3 regions of the Bacillus sp. SRL543 genome follow, and region 1 is predicted to be linked to each of the others. Evidence: riboswitches for the same ligand, from Rfam matches in the RefSeq annotation. Region 1 holds a riboswitch; each other region holds the start of a gene.
What was found. A riboswitch is a leader RNA that binds a small molecule or an ion and turns the genes downstream of it on or off. The one in region 1 is predicted to bind thiamine pyrophosphate.
Positions count from the first base shown of each region.

Region 1 (7,593 bases):
TCCGCCAATTCTTCGGCACTGATTTCCCGCACTTGGCCTTTGAACCCTCCTGTATCAAAGATTCTGCTGTCATCAGGCAGATTGAACGACAAATTCCTTTCTTTCATAAAATCCAAAAGATGGACGAAAGCAAAGGCTGCCCCCATGATCAGGACAGGCTCTCCCCTTTCTGCCAACCGTCCCAGCGACTCTGCTGCTCCTTGAAAATCAAGGGACTCTCCATTGTGGAAGAAGCGGCTGTACTCATTGCCATAATAAAAGACAGCATTCGTAAGGTAGCGGGAAAGAGAAGAATTTTTGTTATAATCGTCTGATGGAGACAGCACTAAAATGGCTATCTTTTCCCGGTCCGGCAATACGAAGCTTTTGAAAGGGACTTTCATTGACAGGTCCCATACAGACAAATCAGGATGAATGTTCTTTCCCTTTGCATCAGGATCGGTCGTTCCGCTGGTCATAAAAACAGCTTCCGCTTTTTCAGCGGGTTCGCAGGTTAATGTCAGTTCTTTGAAGCCCTGCACCGGCATCGGCGGAATTTCTTCCCATGTTTGCACTGTTGCAGGAGTCTTTCTCTGTGCCTGGCAAAACTTTTTATAGAAAATGTTATTTTCAAACTGGTGGCGGAACAGCTTAAGCGCCAGCCGGCCAAAAGCCTCATCAGAATTTTTTCCAGCTTCGATAAAATCTTTAATTTCCGCTGTCAATAGGATCGATTCTTCTTTCATGATTTACCGCTCCTTTCATAAACCAATTAGGGATATTGACTAGAATCAGCTGCAGAAAGATGCTTGTAAATGCTCCAATCAAGATGCTGTTAGTCAGGAATGTTCCCGCTATCCCTGTTGCGTTCACAGCATAAGCCGGCAGAGAAATGGCCAGCAGCATGGAAAGCCCGACAATCATAAAGTTGACTTGCGTGCCTTCTGCCCTTGCAAGGATTGAAATGCCAGTAAATACAAGTGTGGCGGCAGCCGGCAGGAAGATTCCCCCGACAACCGGGGCAGGCGTCAAAGCCAGCAGCGCTCCCGCTTTCGGCACCAGGCCAAGCACAAGAAAGATAACAGCAGCAGCCATGACCGGGTATCTTGAACCGACACCGGTTAAGCGCAGCAGGCCGACATTCTGCGCATATGCGGTCGTCGGAAATCCTCCGATTAAGGCAGACACAAAGGACCCTGCCGATTCTCCGGCAAATCCGCCGCGGATTCTTTTGGCCGTCAGCTCGGTCTTCAGCATGGCAGAAGAAGCCTGATACACACCCATTGCTTCAATAACGGCCACAAGATAAGCGATGAAAAAGGTCAGGAATGCTCCCCATTCAAAGGTAAGCCCATACGGCAGCAAATGCGGAAGCCCGAACCAGGCACTTTCCGATATCATGGAAAAGTCTGTTTTTCCAAGTGAAAAAGCGAGAATATCACCTGCAATCAGAGCAATCAAAAATGAAAAAGACTTCCAGATGCCCTTTCCGAACAATGACAGGCCAAGGACAATCACAGCCGTCGTGACCGATAATAATAGAGTGGATGGACTGGCAAAGCCCTCATCACCCGGCGAGCCTCCAAGAAATTCATGCAAAGTAAATCCAGCGAGAGAAATCCCGACCAAGAAAATGACGGTCCCCGATATGACTGGCGTAAATAAAGCCTTCAATCGGCCAATTACCCCGGTTATCGACAAAAGGAATACAATCGCTGCACTGACTAAGATTCCGCCAGTTGCTGCAGCCAGCCCGTTAGCTTTTCCTGCAGAGATCATGATTGCATCAAATGCAGCTGACGGCCCCTGGATGATCGGGAGGCGGACAAGCTTTGTCGCCTGTATGAAGGTGATAATCCCGGCGGCAATAAAAATGCTGTTCACCATATTGGCTGACAATGCAAACGGCAGGCCGATCATAGCTGCCACAAAGATCGGATCAAGCCAGACATTCGACACAAATACATGCTGAAGGCCGTATAAAACGGTCTTTCCCGGCGGCAGCTTTTCTTCCAGCCCTATCAATATCTCATTTTGGCCGGTTTCTGTTTTTATTTCGTCCATCTTCTATTTCCCTCATCTCTTATATTGATAGAATTCAAAAATTGGCGTCCGCTTTTTTGCAAGTATGGCCAAAATGATGATCCCGAGAAGAGCTCCGGCCATCGAACTGAAGATAAAGAGCGGGATAAAGCCGAACAGTGTGGCTTTCTGCCCCAATATCAATGTGGCGATTGGATATGACAGCAGCGCCCCGATTATGCCGGTGCCGATCACTTCCCCGGTGAAGGCCATTGACAGCTTTCTTGTCCTGCTGTACAAAAGTGCTGCAAGCAGGGCTCCGGCCATACTGCCGGGAAAAGCAAAAACCGAGCCGGTTCCCATCAGATTCCTGAGGAGCGAAATGCATAATGCCTGCGCCACTGCGTAATAGGGTCCAAGTAATACCGCTGACAGCACATTCAGCAGATGCTGGACCGGGAATAATTTTGTAAAGCCAAGCGGAATATACAGCATGCTGCTTGACAGCGTCCCCACTGCAGCCATCATCGCTGCCATTGTTAATTTCCGTGTTTTCCCCATAAAAAAATCCCTCCATGCTAATTTGCACTGAGGGAATGGAAGGTTCAGGAAGCACAGGCCGGTTTTTTGCAGCCGGCATAGATCCCGCACTTCCCTCCGCCGGCATGACCCGGATCAGGTATAAGGGTTAGGGCCGTAACAGGCCCAATCTCAGCCGGACTCCTCCGGCTCCCCCAGTGCTTTATGTATTAAGTTGACTTGGATATGCCGCTGTTCGGGCCTTTTAAAGGCATCAGCCGGAAGGTCTAAAATTATTGCCGCTAAAGCAGCTATACATTTGTATACCAGGCAAACTTCGTATTTTATCAGCAAAAAACAGTTTCTCCTGATAGTTTTAAAAATCCCATCCAGCTTTGTTAACAAAAAAGCCTGACCCCATATGACAGGACCAGGCTTTTACATACATAAAAAAGTAATGTTGCTCAATCTACTTTCCTACGCTGGCATGATCCAGTTCAGGTCCAAAGGGTTAAAAAACAACGGTTTTTCTCTCAGCCCGCCTGTGCGGACACCCCTAGCAGTCACACTATATCCAATTAAGAATCATCATAGCTTTGTTCCTGACAAATGTAAAGACAATATTTACTTCTTCCTTCGCCTGAACCAAAAGACAGCTGCACCTATAATGGCTAAGGCAATCAGCATATACACCATATTTGAGTATATATCAAAATACTTGACAGCCGTCTCCCAGGAATCTCCGAAGGCAGCTCCTATATTGACGAGGATGGTGTTCCAGGTGAGTGTGCCGATGACCGTAAATAGCAGATACAGCGGGAAATTCATTTTCGCCATCCCGGCAGGAATGGAAATAAGGCTTCTTATCAGCGGCACCATCCTGCAGATCAGGATTGTCCAATAGCCATATTGGTCAAACCATCCAAAGGCTTTATCAATATCTGCTTTTTTCAGGCGGAGGATGCCTCCCCATCTTTCTATGATTCTCTCAAGCCTGTCTCTGGTCAGGGAAAGGCCCGCCCAGTAAAGCAAAGCCGCTCCTGCCGTCGAACCGAGGGTTGCCGCTGCAATCGTCCCGAAAACAGTAATATTTGTTTGAGCGGTCATAAAGCCGCCAAAAGTCAAAATGACTTCAGACGGTATCGGGGGAAATATGTTCTCAAGCGCAATCAGCAGAAAAATTCCTGTATAGCCAAATTGTTCAATAATCTCTTTTATCCAGTTCTCCATAATACCTCCCAAGATGCAAAAAGCCTTACAGATAATTAACGATAAATTTTAATGCTTACCCTTCTGAGGGCAAAGTAGATTTTTGATAGTTTCATGCAAATACAGATGAAATTAGAATAGCTTATCCTTGTTAAAAATTAAACAAATAACATGCCACAGCCAAAAAACAGGAACATTTGTTCCTTTTCAACATATAATGTATGTAAATTCTTTTAGAGGAGGATGCGCATGGAAGCGACCCCTGCTCCATTTGCCTGTATGGCACGGTATCTTCTGGAGGATGAGGCAGCCGCTGCAGAATTATGGAAAAAAGTCCTTCTCGCTGCCAAAAGGAACGGAATTGGAAATGATCCGAGCATCATAGTGCCTGCTGCCGTGGAATCACTGCGTGTTTTGATGAGGAAAATGAAATCAGGTGAACCGGCAAGAAATCCTGCTGCTTATTTTTACGCGGTCATGGACCGGAAGCTAAAGCACATTTTTAATTGAATTCACCTGTATCTCAAACAATCACCCTGAAATATTCTGCAATCAGCAAAAATCCGCCCTCATCTGAAGGCGGATTTTTCTTAGCAGCATTAAAATTGGGAAGGAGGCGGTGTCTGTCCCGCAGGCATAGTTCCATGAATGTAAATCGGACCTGGAGCAAGCACTGGAATCTGCCCCATCGGCTCGGGGTTTTCAATGTATTCAAACTGCCCTTGTCCATCCATGCTCGGCCCCTTTGCCCAGCGGCCTTCTGCACTGTCTGTCCCCTTGGAGCAGTTAAGGAATGAATAAGATACTTCCTGCTTCTCCTGCTGGCGGTTGAATGTGCCAGGCACTACCTTGCCATCCCGCGCTTCAAGCTCAGAGATTGCTGCGAGCCATTGATTCTGGTGCATAGTGTCACGGGCAATCAGGAAGGATAACATGTCCCTTACGCCGCGGTCCTCTGTTATTTCATAAAGTCTGACTGCCTGAAGGCGCCCTTGTGATTCAGCATTGAGATTTGCACGGAAGTCAGCCAGCAGGTTCCCGCTCGCCACTGTATAGCGGGCTGTCCACGGATATCCCATGCTGTCGTCCGGCTTCGCACCAAGTCCAGAAACAATCGCATGCTGCACATTCATTCCGCCCATTGCAGCCCTGATGATTGGATCCTGTGCTGCTTCTTCCTGTTCTCTGACAGGGGCTTTATCGAGCAGCTGAGCGATCATGGTTGACAGCATTTCGACATGGGCGATTTCCTCAGTTCCGATATCAAGCAGCATATCACGGTATTTTTGTTCAGCCCGGCAATTCCATCCCTGGAAAAGGTATTGGATCATGACACTGATTTCACCGAATTGTCCTCCGAGGATTTCCTGGAGCTTTCTCGCATAGACCGCATCCGGCCGGTCAGGCTTTGCATTATACTGAAGCTCTTTAACATGATAGAACATACTGATCACCTCTCTTTTAGTATCAAGGATAGCTTTACCAACTGATCGGGAAACATTCTTAAAAAAAATTTATCACAGCAAAAAAAATATGAATGACTGTAAAACATTAAAGTGGTACTGGAACAATCAAAATTAACCTGGCATAAAGTATGAAGCAGCCTATATACATGGCAAGAAAGGTGAAACGGAGGTGCCTGCAGCATGAATAACCGACAGCTTGTTCCGGATTTATATGCGCCAGTTTTGAATTTGATTGACACTGAAAAGGCAATGAAGAGGGTGAAAGAGTGTTTTGAGAAAGAGCTCTCTGAAAGGCTGAATCTGATAAAGGTATCAGCCCCGCTGCTGCTTGAAAGCAGGACCGGCATCAATGATAATCTCAATGGGGTCGAAAGGATGGCGACCATAGAAGCCAAGGACCTTGGGGAAACTGTCGAAATCGTACAGTCACTGGCAAAGTGGAAAAGGATGGCCCTTGCCAGATATCGCTTCTCGGAAGGAGAAGGCTTGTATACTGACATGCGGGCGATCAGAAAAGATGAAGAGCTCGATCAGCTTCACTCAATTTATGTGGACCAATGGGACTGGGAAAAGATAATACCGAAAAATAAAAGAAACAAGCAGACGCTGAAAGCTGAAGTAATCTCCATATATGAAAGCATCAAGGAAACAGAAAAGCAGCTTTTCCTTTCCAGACCAAATATGGTGCCTGTTTTGCCTGAACAAATTAGCTTTATCTCTTCCCAGGAACTCGAAGATATGTATCCAGAGCTTACGGCAAAGCAGCGGGAAGACAAAATCGCCGAAAAGTCAGGCGCTGTTTTCATTATGAATATCGGCGGGTCCCTGCTATCCGGCAGCAAGCATGACAGCCGCTCCCCTGATTATGATGACTGGAGCCTGAATGGAGACTTGATTTTCTGGTACGCACCGCTGAATAGAAGCATTGAGATTTCTTCTATGGGGATACGGGTTGATGAGAAATCTTTGAGAAGCCAGCTCAAGGAGTGCGGTAATGAAGAAAGGCTTGGGCTTCCCTTCCACAAGGCACTGATTGATGGTGAACTCCCTTTCACAATAGGCGGAGGAATCGGCCAGTCAAGATTATGCATGTTCCTGCTTAAAAAGGCCCACATCGGCGAAGTGCAGTCATCTGTCTGGAACAGCAGGATCAGAAAAGAATGCCTGGAAGCCAATATTCCGCTATTATAAACGGGCTATAAAACGGTGACAGGCACCTATACCAGTGGTCTTACTGGTATAGGTGCCTGTCACCCTATTCAAATTCCTTTCCTGTAAGCTGCACTTCCTTCCCATCCAATGTCACCATCTGCTTTTCCGGAAAAATACTCAAGCCTCCTGCGAAATCGAACTGCTGCCCGGACGCCCTTGCTGTGTCAGGAATAGACCTCCTCAGCTGCACTTCGATTATCCATTCTAGTATGTAATAGGAATAACCCTGGAAATTTAAGAAAATCTTTATATTTGGTAAAACCGGCAGCACAAAAGGAGCGGGGCTCGTCTATGCGCCCCGCTCCTTTATGGTGAATGCTTCCATCAGCTGCCATTTTCAAGCTTCTTGTACAGCCAGAGGGATTCTTCCAGAAACCCTCTCTCAAAGCCTGTCTTTTCATGGATGCGATCCGCCCATGCTTCAGGACCGGCCAGCGGAGGATCGTATACCAGACCGTCATTTGTGCTGAGGAAGCTGTGCCAATCAAAAAATTCCCAATGGGCTTTTTCACCGGCAATAGGAATGCGGCATTCCAAAAGCGGCTTAGGATGGATCTGGCGGCTTGAATGCCCAGCCGCAATCCAAAATTCTTTCCTGTCGACAGGAGTCAGATGGTAAGTTTGTGAAGATTTCTTCCCGCCAGGCCTAAAGTATGTTAATTCAGCTTTATGCAGACTGCTTTTGATATGTATGTCTGCTGCAGGGAAAAATCCCTTCAGCGGAGTCTCTGTGTCACTATCGATCAGAACAGGCTGCAGCCACTGGTCGCCGAGATCGCATAAATAGCGGCAGCCTTCATTATCTTCAGCCACAACTGCGGCGTGGGCCTTTTCGGTATGAAAGCCGCTTCCGACAGGATAGGCCCTGATTCCTTCTTTATCAAATTCATCAAGCAGCCAAAGGGCGAGATCAAAGCAGTTTCCCGTGATTCCGTACTGCTCCCGATGCTCTCTCATCAGGGCCACTTCCCTTTGCCCGATACCTTTATCGTACATCCACAGCTTGGTAAACGTCTCCATGGGAAAGGCGTCGAACCTTTCCCATACAGACAAAATACTATCAGGCGCTTTCATCATGCCACTCTCCTCTAATTGTCCGTTCCTTATTTCGACAGCCGCAAAAGAATTTCCTTTAAAATCAAAATAAAAAACCGGCTTTATTGGCCAGTTTCGTCGGAATCAATGC
Region 1 covers NZ_OZ481794.1:2,807,830-2,815,422, forward strand. Annotated here, with positions in the region: gene AC4E8B_RS14345 (LuxE/PaaK family acyltransferase) at 1-725, opposite strand, end outside; gene AC4E8B_RS14350 (uracil-xanthine permease family protein) at 688-2,043, opposite strand; gene thiW (energy coupling factor transporter S component ThiW) at 2,056-2,562, opposite strand; TPP riboswitch at 2,637-2,747, opposite strand; TPP riboswitch at 2,978-3,088, opposite strand; gene AC4E8B_RS14360 (DedA family protein) at 3,145-3,750, opposite strand; gene AC4E8B_RS14365 (hypothetical protein) at 3,979-4,239, shown strand; gene AC4E8B_RS14370 (manganese catalase) at 4,329-5,174, opposite strand; gene asnA (aspartate--ammonia ligase) at 5,376-6,386, shown strand; gene AC4E8B_RS14380 (hypothetical protein) at 6,451-6,597, opposite strand; gene AC4E8B_RS14385 (hypothetical protein) at 6,732-7,481, opposite strand; gene AC4E8B_RS14390 (hypothetical protein) at 7,565-7,593, opposite strand, start outside.

Region 2 (7,593 bases), 1.5 Mb from region 1:
CTATGCAGTCCAGCTCCGGCGGCTAGAGCCTCGAGTCATAAGCCAATCAGGCCAGAAAGTTTAAGAACAACCTTCCGTCCTGCTTGTCTTATGCTGGGCCCGCAGGACGCGGGTCATGCAGGCGTTGCCACAGGACGTGGCGCTTTTAGCCTGCGTTCCTAAATCTGAGCAAGCCGCCTCCGCTTCCTAGTCAGTCCAGCTCCAGGCGCTAGCACTTCGAGTCATAAGCCACTCCAGAATTAAAGGCAAAGAACGCCTTTTATTCTGGAGCGTCTTATGCTTGTCAGGGCTGAGCAAGCGCCTTCCGCTTCCTATGCATGAAATATAATTAGTTTACCTAGCGGGGAGGTGCAGCGGTGGGTTTTGTCGCTTAGTCCTTTTTCGCTGAGGAGGTTTCCGCCGATTTCTTTTGCTTCGTCGTCGCTGCCGGCCTGGAAGCTTTCATCGAGGATTTTTTCCCCGTCGTTCTCGAATGCTGTGAGTTTATAGGTTTTCATATGCTCTTCTCCTTTTATGAAAAATTCTGATAGTTACTATTATTCTTGCATAATTTCTGTTTTTCTGCAAAGAGATTTTTTCCTGTATATTGAACCTTTTTGGTGGTTGAATCGTATAAGATGTAGAGAAGGAGGAGTTACGATGGTACTCGAGCTTGAACATGTGACAAAAAGATTTGGAAAGTTCACTGCGGTGGATGATCTTTCCCTGACCATCCCGGAAAAGGAAATGTTCGGATTTCTGGGGGCGAATGGGGCGGGCAAGACCACGACGTTCCGGATGGTGCTTGGCCTTCTGGAGCCGACAAACGGGCGCATTTCCTGGGACGGGGACAAAATCGACTATTCAACAAGCCCGATCATTGGCTATCTGCCTGAGGAGCGCGGCCTGTATCCGAAGCTGAAGGTTAAGGACCAGGTAGTATACCTGGCAAGGCTGAGAGGGATGAAGAAGGCTGACATTCTGAGGGAGCTGGACTATTGGCTCAACCGATTTAAAGTGCCGGAATATGCAAACAAGAAAGTGGAGGAACTGTCCAAGGGAAATCAGCAGAAGATCCAGTTTATTGCCAGCGTTATACATAAACCAAAGCTGCTGATCCTTGACGAGCCTTTCAGCGGGCTGGATCCCGTGAACGTCGAGCTTCTGAAAAGCGCTGTGCTCGAGCTGAAGGAGAAAGGCACGACCATTGTGTTTTCCAGCCACCGGATGGAGCATGTGGAGGAAATGTGCGAGCATTTATGCATCATGCACAAGGGACGCCCTGTTGTCCATGGAGCCCTTAAGGAGATAAAAAGGGCGTTCGGGCGGAAAAATCTTGTGATCCATGCTGATTTCAAGCTGGATTTCTTAAGTGGATTCCCCGGTGTGGAAAAGGTGAAGCATACAGCGGAAGGGGTCCATCTGCAGATTGAAGGGGAAGAAGCTGCAGAGGCAATTTTGAAAGAAATTGCCGGCAAAGGATTTGTCAGGAAATTTGTTCTCGAGGAGCCTTCGCTGAACGATATTTTCATTGAAAAGGTGGGTGCTTCTTATGAATAATTTCTGGATTATCCTGTTCCACACCTATTGGAGCAAACTGAAGACGAAATCATTCATTATTACAACGATTGTCACTCTGCTGCTGATCATTGGCCTGACGAATATGCAGCAGATCATTGAAAAGTTCAATGGTGATGGAGATGATGTTAAGGTAGCTGTAATCGATGAAACAGGAAATCTGCTGGTTCCTCTTCAGCAGCAGCTTGATACAGCGGGAAGCAGTTTGAAGCTTGAAGAGTTCAGCGGTTCGGCAGAAGATGGCGAAGCAAAGGTTAAGGATGGCGATTATGCCGGACTGCTTACTCTTTCAGCTAATTCCGAAGAACTTCCTGCAGCTGAATACAAATCCCTCAGCCTCGCAGATACATCAGTATCAGGAGAATTGGAGGGAGCGCTTCAGCAGGTGAAGACAGGAATCGCGGCTTCGAAAATCAATCTGTCAGAGGCAGAGCTTGCCAGCCTCTATGAGCCTGTCAAGTTCCAGAGAGATGCGCTTGAAGAGAATGCCAAAACAGAAGAAGAGCTGACACAGGCAAGAGGCCTTGTGTATGTGCTGCTGTTCATCATTTATTTTGCCGTCATTATGTATTCAAGCATGATTGCAATGGAGGTAGCTACGGAAAAATCTTCGCGTGTTATGGAGATTTTGATTTCAAGCGTCTCTCCGATCAAGCAGATGTTTGCAAAGATTCTAGGGATTGCCTTGCTTAGCCTGACGCAGCTGTCGGTTTTGCTGGCAGTAGGCTACTTTTTTGTAAAGCGGAATCTGGAGTCGATGCAGGGAGGCTTCTTCGAATTCTTCGGATTCGGTGATATCCCGGCGGCCACCATCATTTATGCTGTTGTGTTTTTTATCCTCGGATATCTTCTATATGCAACACTTGCAGCCTTCCTTGGCTCGCTTGTCAGCAGGATCGAGGATGTACAGCAGATGATCATGCCGATGACCATGCTCGTTGTAGCAGGCTTCATGATTGCGATCATCGGGCTGTCACAGCCGGAAAAAGCATTCGTGACCATCAGTTCCTATATCCCGTTTTTTACTCCGATGCTGATGTTCATGCGGGTAGGCATGCTGACCCTGCCGGTCTGGGAGCCGATAGCCGGAATCGCTATCCTTGCCGTCTCCATCCTGCTGCTCTCAATATTTGGAGCAAGGGTATACAAGGGCGGAGTGCTTATGTATGGAAAATCCAATTCCTTCAAGGATATTAAAAAAGCTTTGCAGCTGTCTAAGAATAAATAAGAAACAACGGAGTCGGTCTTTCAAACCCGAAAAGCTTTTGGAGTTTGTCTGGCAGTATTGTTTTTGAAACCTTTGGAACAGCAACACTAAGTATTTAAGCCTGTTGATTGGAGTGCAGGGCACGCAGACTCCTGCGGGAAATAGCGGCAAGGCTGAGACCCCGCAACGCGCAGCGTGAGGAGGCTCAGCGTCGCCCCGCGGAAAGCGAAGTGCCTGGAACGCAAATCAACAGCCCCTTTTATAGGCAGATAGAAAAGACTGCAGACAAACTCGAATTATATCGGGTTCGTCTGCAGTTTTTTTATCCAAACAAAGAGACAATCCCCTGATACGCAAAATAGATTCCAAAGAGAATAAGCGACAGTCCTGAAAGCATGCTAATGATGATGATCGCTTTTGAGGTCAGGAACCGCCTGAAGCCGCTTGTCAGGCCCGCCACAAAAATATCCCAAAGGGCGAGTCCGATAAAAATCATGCAGCTGTAAACGAGAAGCTGGCCTGTCCCAAAGGAAGAGGCTGTTTTGGCCAGGACCGATCCGTAAATCCCCAGCCAAAACAAAATCGACAGCGGGCTTGAAACCGACATGATGAATCCGGTGAAAAAGCATTTGAGCAGCGATTCTTTGCTCCGTATGTAAGTGACAGATATTTTATTGGCATTCATCATGCCTTCGATTCCGGAATAAAGAAGAATAAAACCGCCGAACAGCCACAGGAAGGTTTGAATCATAGGGGAGTCAAGGAATTGCACGAGTCCGAGATAGACGATCAGCATATAAACCCCGTCAGCGATCATCGATCCCGCGCCTACAATCCATGCGTGCCAAAATCCGTTTTTCAGCCCCTTTTCCAGCCTGACAGCATTGACAGGGCCGATCGGCGCCGCCAGTGAAAGTCCTAAAACGATATAGCTGATATATATTCCAATGCTCAATGATATCACTCGCCTATTCAAGGATTAGCCCGGAAGGACTTGTACAATTTTATGCAGCAAACACAGAGGGTAGGACGCAAATCTTAAAATCTCCAGCTTTGTGTTTTTGGAATAATATGAAAATAGTCTGTTTTCTTCCTTGATGGCATATGGTATAGTAGCTTATGAAAATAGCATATTTTGGCACTGGGGGTGCCGGTAGAGGCCGGCTGAGAGTAAGACCCGTTCTAGTCTTTGACCCTTTTAAACCTGATCTGGTTCGTACCAGCGGAGGGAAGTGTAGATGGCTTTTATTTGTCATACATACGCGGATTCCTTTTGCAGGAGTCCGCTTTTTAGCTTCTGCAGCAAGAAAGATGCGGCAGCTGTATGCCATTTTTTGGCCTGGCATGCCCCCGGTGCAATATGCAAGGGGGTTTTTTGCTGTGAAAAAATAAACGCATGAAAAAATGGTGTGCAGTTAACTTGATGTTTTCATTTTGGAAAAATGCAAGAAAGTTTTCTATTACATTTTATTCACTGCTGGGGGAGCTTTATAGGCTGAGAAAGGAATATCCTAAACCCTTGGAACCTGATCTGATTAATGTCAGCGTAGGGAAGCAGCCGGTATGGCCTGCTTCCTCCGTAAAAAACTGCCTTAGGCAAAAAGTTGGAGGAGGAAGAAGTATGAAAAATTTATATGAAATGAATAGACTGTTTTTTTCAGGAAGCCGGAAAGTATATGTAAAAGGCATCAGGGACGATATAAAGGTCCCGGTCAGGGAAATAATCCAGGAAAGCACGAGGACTGCTATCGGAACAGAGGACAACCCGCCTGTTTGTGTATATGACACGAGCGGCCCTTATTCTGATCCTGATTTTGAGATTGATATAACGAAAGGTTTGCCCCGGATAAGGGAAGGCTGGATTGAGGAGCGGAAGGATGCGGAAGCTTATCAAGGCAGAGTACAGAAGCCGGAGGATAACGGGCTTCAGGCTGGGTCTACAGTTTCTTTGGCAGATATTTTTCCAAATAAAGCATCCTTGCCGCTCAAGGCAAAAGAAGGCCGGAATGTGACTCAGCTGCATTATGCCCGGAAAGGTGTCATTACACCTGAAATGGAGTTCATCGCCATCAGGGAAAATCTGGATCCGGAATTCGTCAGGAGCGAGGTGGCAAGCGGAAGGGCGATTATTCCTGCCAATATCAATCACCCGGAAGCTGAACCGATGATCATCGGACGCCATTTTCATGTGAAGGTCAACGCGAATATCGGCAATTCGGCTGTTTCTTCCTCCATCGCGGAAGAAGTGGAGAAAATGACCTGGGCAGTGCACTGGGGGGCAGATACAATTATGGATCTTTCCACCGGAAGGAACATCCATGAAACCCGTGAATGGGTCATCCGCAATTCTCCAGTTCCTGTCGGGACTGTACCGATTTATCAGGCACTTGAAAAAGTGAAGGGGATTGCCGGGGATCTGACCTGGGACATATACAGAGATACCTTGATAGAGCAGGCTGAACAGGGAGTGGATTATTTTACAATCCATGCGGGGGTGCTGCTCCGCTATATTCAGCTGACTGCCGAAAGGACGACAGGTATTGTATCCAGGGGAGGGTCGATCATGGCCCAATGGTGCCTTCAGCATCATAAAGAGAATTTCCTGTATACACATTTTGAGGAAATTTGTGAAATTTTAAAAGCTTACGATATTTCCATTTCTCTCGGAGATGGGCTGCGTCCAGGTTCTATAGCAGATGCGAATGATGAGGCTCAATTTGCGGAGCTTGAAACGCTCGGAGAGCTAACGGAAATAGCCTGGAAGCATGATGTCCAGGTAATGATTGAGGGGCCGGGGCATGTTCCGATGCATAAGATCAAAGAAAATGTAGATAAGCAGATGGAAATTTGCAAGGAGGCGCCATTTTATACGCTTGGACCACTCACGACAGATATTGCCCCGGGATATGATCATATTACATCTGCAATAGGAGCAGCGATGATCGGATGGTTTGGCACTAGCATGCTTTGTTATGTTACGCCGAAGGAGCATCTTGGACTTCCGGATAAAAATGATGTCCGGGAAGGGGTCATAGCTTATAAAATTGCAGCTCATGCCGCAGATCTTGCCAAAGGCCATCCTGGTGCCCAGGTTCGGGACAATGCATTGTCAAAGGCCAGGTTCGATTTCAGGTGGAACGACCAGTTCAATTTATCCCTGGATCCTGAGCGGGCGCGGGCATACCATGATGAAACCCTGCCGGCTGAGGGGGCAAAAACCGCCCATTTCTGTTCTATGTGCGGCCCTAAATTTTGTTCTATGCGCATTTCCCAGGATATCCGCCAGATGGCCAAAGATCAGGGGAAAACTGTTTCAGAGGCGATTGAGGATGCAATGAAGCAAAAAGCCGGGGAGTTTGCCAGCCGTGGCTCATCCATCTATTGAACATAGAAGAAATACTGTAGTTTGGAAATTGGAAGAGCAGATCCTCTACATGCAGCAAAAGATCCGGGGGCTGGAAAAGCAAATTTCGGAGATACAGAGAAGCTGCTCCCATATCTATTATGAGGCAGATGGATACAGGACCTGCACAAAATGCCTGAAAAGCGAATCGGTCCACTATTAATAAGACAAAGGCTTGCCAGGATATTCCGGCAAGCCTTTAACTATTCGCGGGACTGATTTGCCATCTGCCTTTTTATGCTGCCGTAAGTAGACAAATAAACGATGCCGATGCTCCATGCAGCAGCGGCCATGAACTTCCAGTTGCCTGTCAGAACTGAAATGATGATGAACAATAGAAACAGGGCAGCAGAAATATACTTGAGTCTATTAAGGGCCAATTCAGGATTTTTATACATTTTATTCACTCCTAAGGTTATTTACTTCTTATACTTACCGATGGTGGAAAAAGTTCAAAGCTGATAACTTTTTATAGAGGAACGTGCATTCGCTTTTTCTAGGTGATAAAATAGGAGAAAAGCGCTGAAAGGGAACATTATGAAGGAAATTACATTTATTCATGCAGCAGACCTGCATCTGGACAGCCCTATGCTCGGGCTTTCCACCCTGCAGGATGATTTATTCGATAAAATCAAAGAAAGCACATTTGCCGCTTTGAAAAATATAGTGGATGCTGCCCTTGCAAGGAAGGTGGACTTTGTTATTCTGGCCGGAGATCTGTTTGACGGTGAAGACAGGAGTATAAAGGCACAGGCTAGGCTGCGAAAGGAAATGAACCGCCTTGCGGAAAAGAATATACCTGTTTACGCAGTCCATGGCAATCATGACCACTTTGAAGGAAGCTGGTCCCATATCAGCCTCCCGGACAATGTACATATTTTTCCGCACCAGCCAAGTGAGGCATGCTTTACAGCCTCCAATGGCACAACTGTCAGCCTGCATGGCTTCAGCTATCCGAGGAGGCATGTTACAGAAAGAATGATCGGCCAGTATCCCGTTCGGGGATTGGCGGATTTCCATATCGGCATCCTGCACGGCAGCCTTGAAGGTGAGACCGGCCATGGCCGCTATGCCCCGTTTATTTTAAAAGAGCTGCTGGATAAGGAATACGACTACTGGGCTCTGGGCCATATCCATAAAAGAATGGTCCTGAATGCTGAGCCGCCGGTCATCTATCCAGGAAATACTCAGGGGCGCAGCCGGAAGGAAAGCGGGGCGAAAGGCTGCTACCATGTCATCCTGAATGAAGCAGGGGCTGATTTTGAATTTCTCCAATGCCACAGCTTCCGCTGGGAGCAGAGAACAGTCGATATCAGCGGACTATCAGCATTTGATGAGGTCTACAGCAGGTGTCTTCAGGCTGTTGAAGAAGAGCGGAAGAACGGCGGTGTCATTCTTGAGCTTTTTTTGAAGGGGGCATCACTCA
Region 2 covers NZ_OZ481794.1:1,349,271-1,356,863, forward strand. Annotated here, with positions in the region: gene AC4E8B_RS06945 (YhzD family protein) at 312-497, opposite strand; gene AC4E8B_RS06950 (ABC transporter ATP-binding protein) at 640-1,539, shown strand; gene AC4E8B_RS06955 (ABC transporter permease) at 1,532-2,785, shown strand; gene AC4E8B_RS06960 (LysE family transporter) at 3,087-3,719, opposite strand; TPP riboswitch at 3,898-4,012, shown strand; TPP riboswitch at 4,234-4,334, shown strand; gene thiC (phosphomethylpyrimidine synthase ThiC) at 4,386-6,149, shown strand; gene AC4E8B_RS06970 (hypothetical protein) at 6,371-6,565, opposite strand; gene AC4E8B_RS06975 (metallophosphoesterase family protein) at 6,705-7,593, shown strand, end outside.
Region 2: it holds a riboswitch for thiamine pyrophosphate, as region 1 does, so the genes downstream of both, thiC (phosphomethylpyrimidine synthase ThiC) here and thiW (energy coupling factor transporter S component ThiW) in region 1, are expected to answer to the same signal.

Region 3 (7,593 bases), 270 kb from region 1:
TCTAATGGACAAATAACAGAACCAAATCGCCTGCAGGAAGAAGATAATGCCAAATATCTGTGCTGGAAGCAGGATGGAAGAGGCCAGATTGGTCGCATCCCCTGCTGCCTGCGGAGTCATAAAGCTCAGCAGCATAATTTCAAAAGAGCTTGTGACAGATTCAACGAGCATGATAGATGCAATCAGGAGCAGGACATTCTGGACGACTGTTGGGCTTCCTTTTTTCAAAAGAAAAGCAAAGCCGGCACCAAATGAAATAAGCCAGAAAATTCCGTAGGCATTACGCACCCAAAAAATCAGATTAAGAACGATCAAGCCAAGCAGAATCAAAATTAGCACTTTATCTTTTTTCTTCCCAAGCAGCCAAAAGGCGATGAAAGCCATAAAAGATGAAAAAACATATCCCGCTGCTCCAGTGAACACTCCCCCAAACCAGTTAGAATGTCTTGTATATGTGACACCTTCTGTATTGGCAAAAAGGGAGATATGGTGGACCTCCCCCCCGAACAGGGCGACAAGCGCATGGCCGGATTCGTGGATGAGCGTGTTGATGATTCCTGCATAGTCACCAATGACCGGCATTCTTGTAATAAGGACGGCCACTATTAAAAAAATAAAAAACCGCCAGCTGAACTTGCTGCGAATGAAATTCATCCATAGTCCTCTTTTCCTGGTAATCTTAAAGAAAATTATACCGGAAATGACTTTAAAAAGCTTTTGTGGCTATTACTTTTTTACTCTTAGAGAAATGCTAACTATATATACAACTTCCCTGCAGCCTTATTTCAAATCTGCTTGTTAATGCTGGCTGTTGATTTCCGTTCCAGGCACTTCGCTTTCCGCGGGGCGACGCTGAGCCTCCTCTTCGCTCCGCTCATGCGGGGTCTCAGCATTGCCGCTTTCTCCCGCAGAAGTCTGCGTGCCTTCTACTGCAATCAACAGAGTTTAATAATTTTGTTGGCAATTTTGCAGTTATAAGATGGTTAGTTCCTCCGTGGCTGGATTGGCTCTTTTTAAAAAATTCTCTTACTCCTGCAAGGCAAAAATTAACTTTTTTTCGAAACGCCTTTCTTCTCATATAACAACATAAGTTTTTCTTATAGTTAATTATAATATTCTGGTCATTTCTAGCTTCCTGTTTAAAAGCTAAAATAGAAACTAGCAGATACATACATAAGGAGGCTTATCATGAAGGCGATACATGTTACGGAGTATGGCGGTTCTGAAAATATGATTCTGGCTGAATCTGAAAGGCCGGTGCCTGCTGCGGGGGAAGTTCTGATTAAAGTGAAGGCGGCCAGTGTGAATTTTGCCGATATTAAGGCGAGATACGGCAAAAAAGGAGGCGGTTCCCTCCCTTATATCCCTGGTATAGACTGTACCGGCACGATAGAAGCTTTAGGGGACGGTGTGGAGGGTCTTATTCCAGGGCAGCGGGTAATTGCGTTTCCTTCTAAAGGATCATATGCCGAATATGCTGTCGCCCCGGCTATGCTGACATTCTCCATCCCGGAAAGCATCTCAGATATACAGGCTGCAGCATTTCCGGTTGCCGGTATAACATCGCTCAAGCTGCTTGAAGAAGTCGCTAGAATTAAGAAAGGAGAAACCGTACTAATACATGCCGGCGCAGGCGGGGTCGGAACTACAGCCATTCAGATTGCCAGAATACTTGGCGCTGGAAAAGTAATCACTACGGCTGGTTCTCCTGAAAAAACAGCATATGCATTGGAAGCAGGCGCCGACTACGGAGTGTGTTATACAGAGGAGGATTTCTCGGAAAAAGTAATGGAATGGACAGAAGGAAAAGGAGCTGATGTTATCCTTGATTCTGTTGCCGGTGCAGTGACGGAAAAAAGTCTGGATTGCCTTGCACCTTTTGGAAGGCTCGTCAATTTCGGCAATGCTTCCGGAAAAGCTGGCACTGTAAAGACAAGTGATCTCCACAGCAGCTGCCGCTCCCTTCTTGGCTTCAGCTTTGGCACGGTGCGCAAGAACAGGCCGCATCTTGTAAGAGCTTCAGCCGAAAAAATCATGTGTTTGCTGGAAACCGGCCGGCTGAGCATGAAAATCGGAAAAACTTTCAGCTTGGCAGAGGCAGCCGAGGCCCATACCTGGATAGAGAGCAGACAGGGAATGGGGAAAACTGTCCTGATCATAGACTAAATAAAAGAGCCTGCACTGTATGCAGGCTCTGAATCTTCTATATCATTACACTTCTTCTAAGATTTGCAGCAGCATCCTTTATATCTGCTGCCTGGCTGATGCTTGTTATCACAGACACGCCGTCTGCCCCGGCCTGAATCACAGCACGTGCATTGAGGGGGGTGATTCCGCCTATGCCGACAACTGGAACCAGGATGGCTTCTTCCCTCAATTCCTGGATAAGCGCCATTCCCCGGACAGCCTTGGCATCTGGTTTAGTGGAAGTCGGGTAGATGGGGCCAAGTCCGAGATAATCGGCGCCTGCCTTGACAGCAGACTTCGCTTCCTCAATAGTATGGGAGGATACCCCTAATATTTTATCGCCGATTTTTTCCCGCACGGCTTCGGCCGGCTCGTCCTCCTGCCCGATATGGACGCCGTCTGCGCCGATTTCACATGCCAGTTGTATATCATCATTTACAATGAACGGAATACCGCTGGCCCGGCATAACTGCTGAAGCTGCTCTGCAAGCACATACTTTTCCTTTCTGTTCAGGCATCCTGCCCCTTTTTCCCTGAACTGAAACAGGGAGATTCCGCCTTGAATCGCCTCTTTCATTACCATCTCCGGATTTTTCAGGCAGTTCGTACTCCCCATGATAAAATAAACCTTTAAAAGCTCTTTCATTCTTTGACTGTCAATTCGCGCCATATGCCAAGCCCTCTGCTTTCTGTCTATTGTTATAAGCCCAGTGGTTTGTCGGGCCATGGCCGCTTCCGATCAGAAGATCATCTTCAATGGCTGCCTGGATGAAGTCTTTTCCAAGCCGGACGCTGTCCTTTACAGCAAGCCCCTTCGCCAGCCCCGCCGTGATGGCTGCTGAAAAGGTGCAGCCGGTCCCATGGGTATTGACTGTATCAACCCTCCTGCCTTCAAACACATCAAAGCTGCTCCCATCAAAAAGCAAATCAGCAGCAGCTTCTGGATTTACTGTATCATGCCCCCCTTTAATGACTACATGGTCAGCGCCAAGCGCACACAATCTCCTGGCCGCTTCTTTCCGGTCGGCTAAAGAAGAGATTTTTATGCCGGTTATTGCTTCTGCTTCAGGAATATTGGGAGTGATGATATGGGCCAGCGGCAGCAAATAATCCTTCAAGGCAGCCATGGCGCTTTCCTGGAGGAGGCTTGCCCCTCCCTTGGCAATCATCACAGGGTCGACAACCAGCTTCGTCCATTTATAATGGCTGATTACGGCAGAAACAGCTTTAATAATGTCTGCATCAAAAAGCATGCCCGTTTTTAAGGCATCCGTCCCCATGTCGCTTCCAATGCTCTCAATCTGTTTACTGACAGCTGCTGCCGTCATTGGGAAGACCCCCTGCACGCCAGTAGTATTCTGAGCGGTGATCGCTGTCAGTGCTGACATGCAATAGACACCAAGTTCCTGGAAGGTCTTAAGATCAGCCTGGATTCCGGCTCCGCCTCCACTGTCCGAACCTGCTATCGTCAATGCTTTCTTAATTGTCATTCTGTATATCCCCTTTCAGGACAGTAATCCCCGTCCTTTTCTCAAGATCCTCCGCCTTAATTAGGGCAAGGGTGTTAAGCAGCTCAATTTGAAATGTTCCAGGCCCCTTGCTTCCCGCTGCTTCTGCTGCCATTTCTGCCGCTGCAGAATATACAGCCAGCGCAGCCGCCGCGGCTTTCAGTGGATCTGATTCGATTGCATGGAAAGCGCCTATAACTGACGACAGCAGACAGCCGGTTCCTGTAACTTTCGTGAGGAGGCTGCTTCCGCCTGTAATACGGACAATAGTTCTTCCATCAGATACGATGTCCTCCCTCCCTGTAATAACAGTTATGGTGTTGAACCGTTTTGCAGCAAACTGGGCTACCTCTTCCGGGTTGCCGGCTTCCCCCCCGTCAACACCTTTGATTTCTCCTCCTTTTCCGGCAAGATGGGAGATTTCCGCCGCATTGCCGCGCAAAATGGAAATCGGCAGCTCTTCAAGAAGGCTTCTGCCTGTTTCGGTCCTGTATGCTGTTACACCTGCCCCAACCGGATCGAGGATGATCGGTACAGAGTTTCTGCCAGCTGATTTTCCCGCAAGTTTCATAGCTTCCACTACAGGGGAAGTGAGAGTGCCGATGTTCAGGACCAGCGCCCCTGCAATGCCGGCCATATCGGCAGCTTCTTCTGCAGCATGCGCCATTACAGGCGAGGCCCCCAGTGCCAGCAGGCCGTTAGCGGTAAAATTGGTGACAACCATATTGGTGATATTATGTACAAGCGGCTTTTCAGCCCTCAGCTTTTCAAGCATATCTGCGATTTCTCTATTGTTCATTCCACTTTCTCCTTTCAATAAAAAAAGCCAGGCCCCTGAGAGGACCTGGCAAGTGTGCATAAAAACTTAGCAAATAGTTTCATTTCGCTACTTTCCTACGCTGGCATCATCCAGATCAGGTCCAAAGGGTTAAAAAACGGGCCAGTTTTTCTCTCAGCCTGCTTACCGCAGGCACCCCCAGTAGTTGCTTATTAGATTATCAGTTATATAGTATCTTTTTTTCTCCCCCGCGTAAAGCGATTATCTTTTTTCTAAACCACCTCTGCGGAAAAGCGGAAGACAGGAAGTTCAATGAAAATGGATGTTCCTTCTCCTTCATTGCTCTCTGCCCAGATTTTCCCGTTGTGCTGTGCAATGATTTCCCTTGTGATTGATAAGCCGAGGCCATTCCCGGCCGTCATGCTGCTTCTGCTTGTTTTCGTATAGTTTTTGTCAAATATGAAAGGAAGCCTGGCAGCAGGTACCCCGCTGCCGGTATCTGAGAGGCAGATCCTGACCAGGTCGCCCTGGCCGGCCAGCCTGGCGCTCAGCGTCATACCGCCGGATTCCGTATGCCTGATGCTGTTTGAGATCAGATTGGAGAAGGCCTGAAGCAGCCGGCCGGGATCTGCTTCCACCATAGCCATATCTGCCTCATCTGTTTCCTTCAGGTCCAGGGTGAATAAAAGCCCCTTGCTTTCCGCTTCGAATTCGAATTGCTTCCATATGTGGACAAGCAGCTGGCCAAACGGCAGATAGTCCATCTCAAACCTGATCTGGCCAGCTTCCATACGGGATAAATCAAACAAATCGCGGATTAAAGCATTCAGTTCATCCAGGCGGCTGATGCTTCGCTGCAGAAATTCCCCTTTTTGCTCATCTGATTCGGCAGTCCCCTCCTGCACTGCTTCTATGTAGCCCCTGACCGCGGCTAGTGGGGATCTCAAATCATGCGAGATGTCCGATATTATGCTGTTCTTTTCCTGCCTCGCGAAGTCGAGTTCCTTATTGGCTTTTTCAAGTCTGATATTTGCTTCATGCAGCTCTTCTGTCCGCCGGGCAACCCTTGCTTCCATCCTTTCATACAGATCGGCATTTTCCAAGGATATGGCTGCCTGAGATGCAATCAATTCAAGAACCCGGAGATTATCTTTTGAAAATGCATGCGAAATCTGATTGTTTTCCAGGTACATCATACCCTTTACTTCACCCTTATTCAGGATTGGCAGACAAATGAGCGACTTCAGCAGCATCCTTTTGACATAAGGGTCCCCTGAGATCAGACTGTTTTCGTGAGCATGATCCAGAATGACTCCTTCCCTGCTCAGCTCTGCAAGTTCTACTGCCTGTTCGGACAGCATTTCTCTTCCGAGGACCTGCTCGAAGCGTTCTGGCCGATTACCGTCACCTGCATATTCACCGATGGTCCAAATTCCATCCCGCTTAAAGAGGAGGATCCCCCTGTCTGCCCCGCTGTAATGCATGGTAACCTCCAAAAGCCGGGCCAGCAGATTTTCAAGTACTACTTCCCTGGATATGTTCTGGGCGGCGGAAACAAGGGCGTACTCATCAAACTGAATGGAATGCCTGTTTTCCGGCTCCTTCAGCAAGGAAATTTTAGTCTCTTTCCGCAGAATATCAGCCTTGGCTCCTGCACCCCAAAGACAATATCCTTTAAACGCTTCTGAGAAAAAGGAGCTTGCCATCCTGCTGTATCCCTGTGCAGAAAAATAACGGCCTGCACATTCATTTGCAATTGCAGCATCCTGCAGGAAGCCGTTCTTTTCCGCCTCCTGGATGCTTTCATCATAAACGTTGAAAAGATTGGGATCTCTCTTGGCAATCCTTCGGTATTCGGCTTTCAGAAGCAAGTATTTATGCCGGAAATTTGAAGGGGAAAGAGCTGCCCAGCGTTTCATTTTTGATAAAGAGTCCTTCAATTTAGCCAAATGGGAAGCTTTGTTTTTTTTCAGCTTTTCCTGTTCATAAAAACGGACAAGCCATAAACCGTGATAAAAATGGTATTCAGGGATGATGACAAGTGTCAGCCTTTTGCTGACAAGCCGTGCCAGTTTCTGAATAAGCTCCCCGGCATACTCATTTTTCTGGAAAAGATAGCTCATCTGAAGCCGGATCGTGTAATGGATGATTTTTGCAGAGTCATCATCAAGCACAGGAGTAAAGGTCCAATCATGACTCTCTTTTTCCTTCATCAAATAGAGGACCCATTCTTCCATCTCCGTCAAAAAACCGATTGAAATAGGATATTGAATTCTATTGACGAACCTGATCTGACTCCGGATTCCATCCAGCGCCTCTTCAAGCGGCGATCCTTTCATAAGCAATGTGATAACTATGAATGAGCTATTAGCACCGGCAAGATGGATATTTCCTGCATCAAGGCAGTATCTCTGTGAATCTGTGAGGTGGTTCAGATTGTCTGAAATCGGGTTTCTCCAGTGACTGACAAAACTTCCGAAGACAAACTGCACCCGGCCTTTAATGCCTGTGACACCAAAATGATGAGACAGTTTGATTGCCAGCCTGCCGTAGTCGTAGCTGCCCTTGAAATCGCTGAAACCTGCGCTTAATATCAGGCTGTAATTATTGAATACCAGAGCGCTTAAATCGGTCAATCCATTGTCGAGGGTGAAGTTCAGCGCCTTCAGCATCAGCATGGAGGCAAGATTCTGGTCTGCATGGTAGGATGGAGCGTTCAGGTTGATGAGCGTCTGCAGAATTTGCCTTTTGTCCCGGTCCGTCATTTCAGGAAGGGACATGATATCTTCTTCGGATTTGCCGCGCAAAGCAAATTTTGCACGGAGAAACTCCAGCATAATGGCATGTTTGCCGATGCTTGGTGCAAAAGTGATCCCGTAGAGCTTGAGGCCTTTTATTCCTGAGCTGACCGCCTCTTTCACCCTGTGCATATGGGTGAATAATGTGATCTGCAGGTTATAGATGGATAATTTCTCATAATCAGTTTCCGCATTTTCAAGCACTATAGCGAAGGTTTTTTCAGCTTCACCCAATTTTCCTGTCAAATAAAAGCATTCACCGAGACCTTTAAATATGCGGAAAGTCAGTTCATATTTCCCGTCCCAGTCTTCCCCGGCGAGC
Region 3 covers NZ_OZ481794.1:2,539,519-2,547,111, forward strand. Annotated here, with positions in the region: gene AC4E8B_RS12800 (M50 family metallopeptidase) at 1-654, opposite strand, end outside; gene AC4E8B_RS12805 (multidrug transporter) at 799-939, opposite strand; gene AC4E8B_RS12810 (quinone oxidoreductase family protein) at 1,189-2,166, shown strand; gene thiE (thiamine phosphate synthase) at 2,204-2,857, opposite strand; gene thiD (bifunctional hydroxymethylpyrimidine kinase/phosphomethylpyrimidine kinase) at 2,844-3,677, opposite strand; gene thiM (hydroxyethylthiazole kinase) at 3,667-4,494, opposite strand; TPP riboswitch at 4,570-4,683, opposite strand; gene AC4E8B_RS12830 (AAA family ATPase) at 4,746-7,593, opposite strand, start outside.
Region 3: it holds a riboswitch for thiamine pyrophosphate, as region 1 does, so the genes downstream of both, thiM (hydroxyethylthiazole kinase) here and thiW (energy coupling factor transporter S component ThiW) in region 1, are expected to answer to the same signal.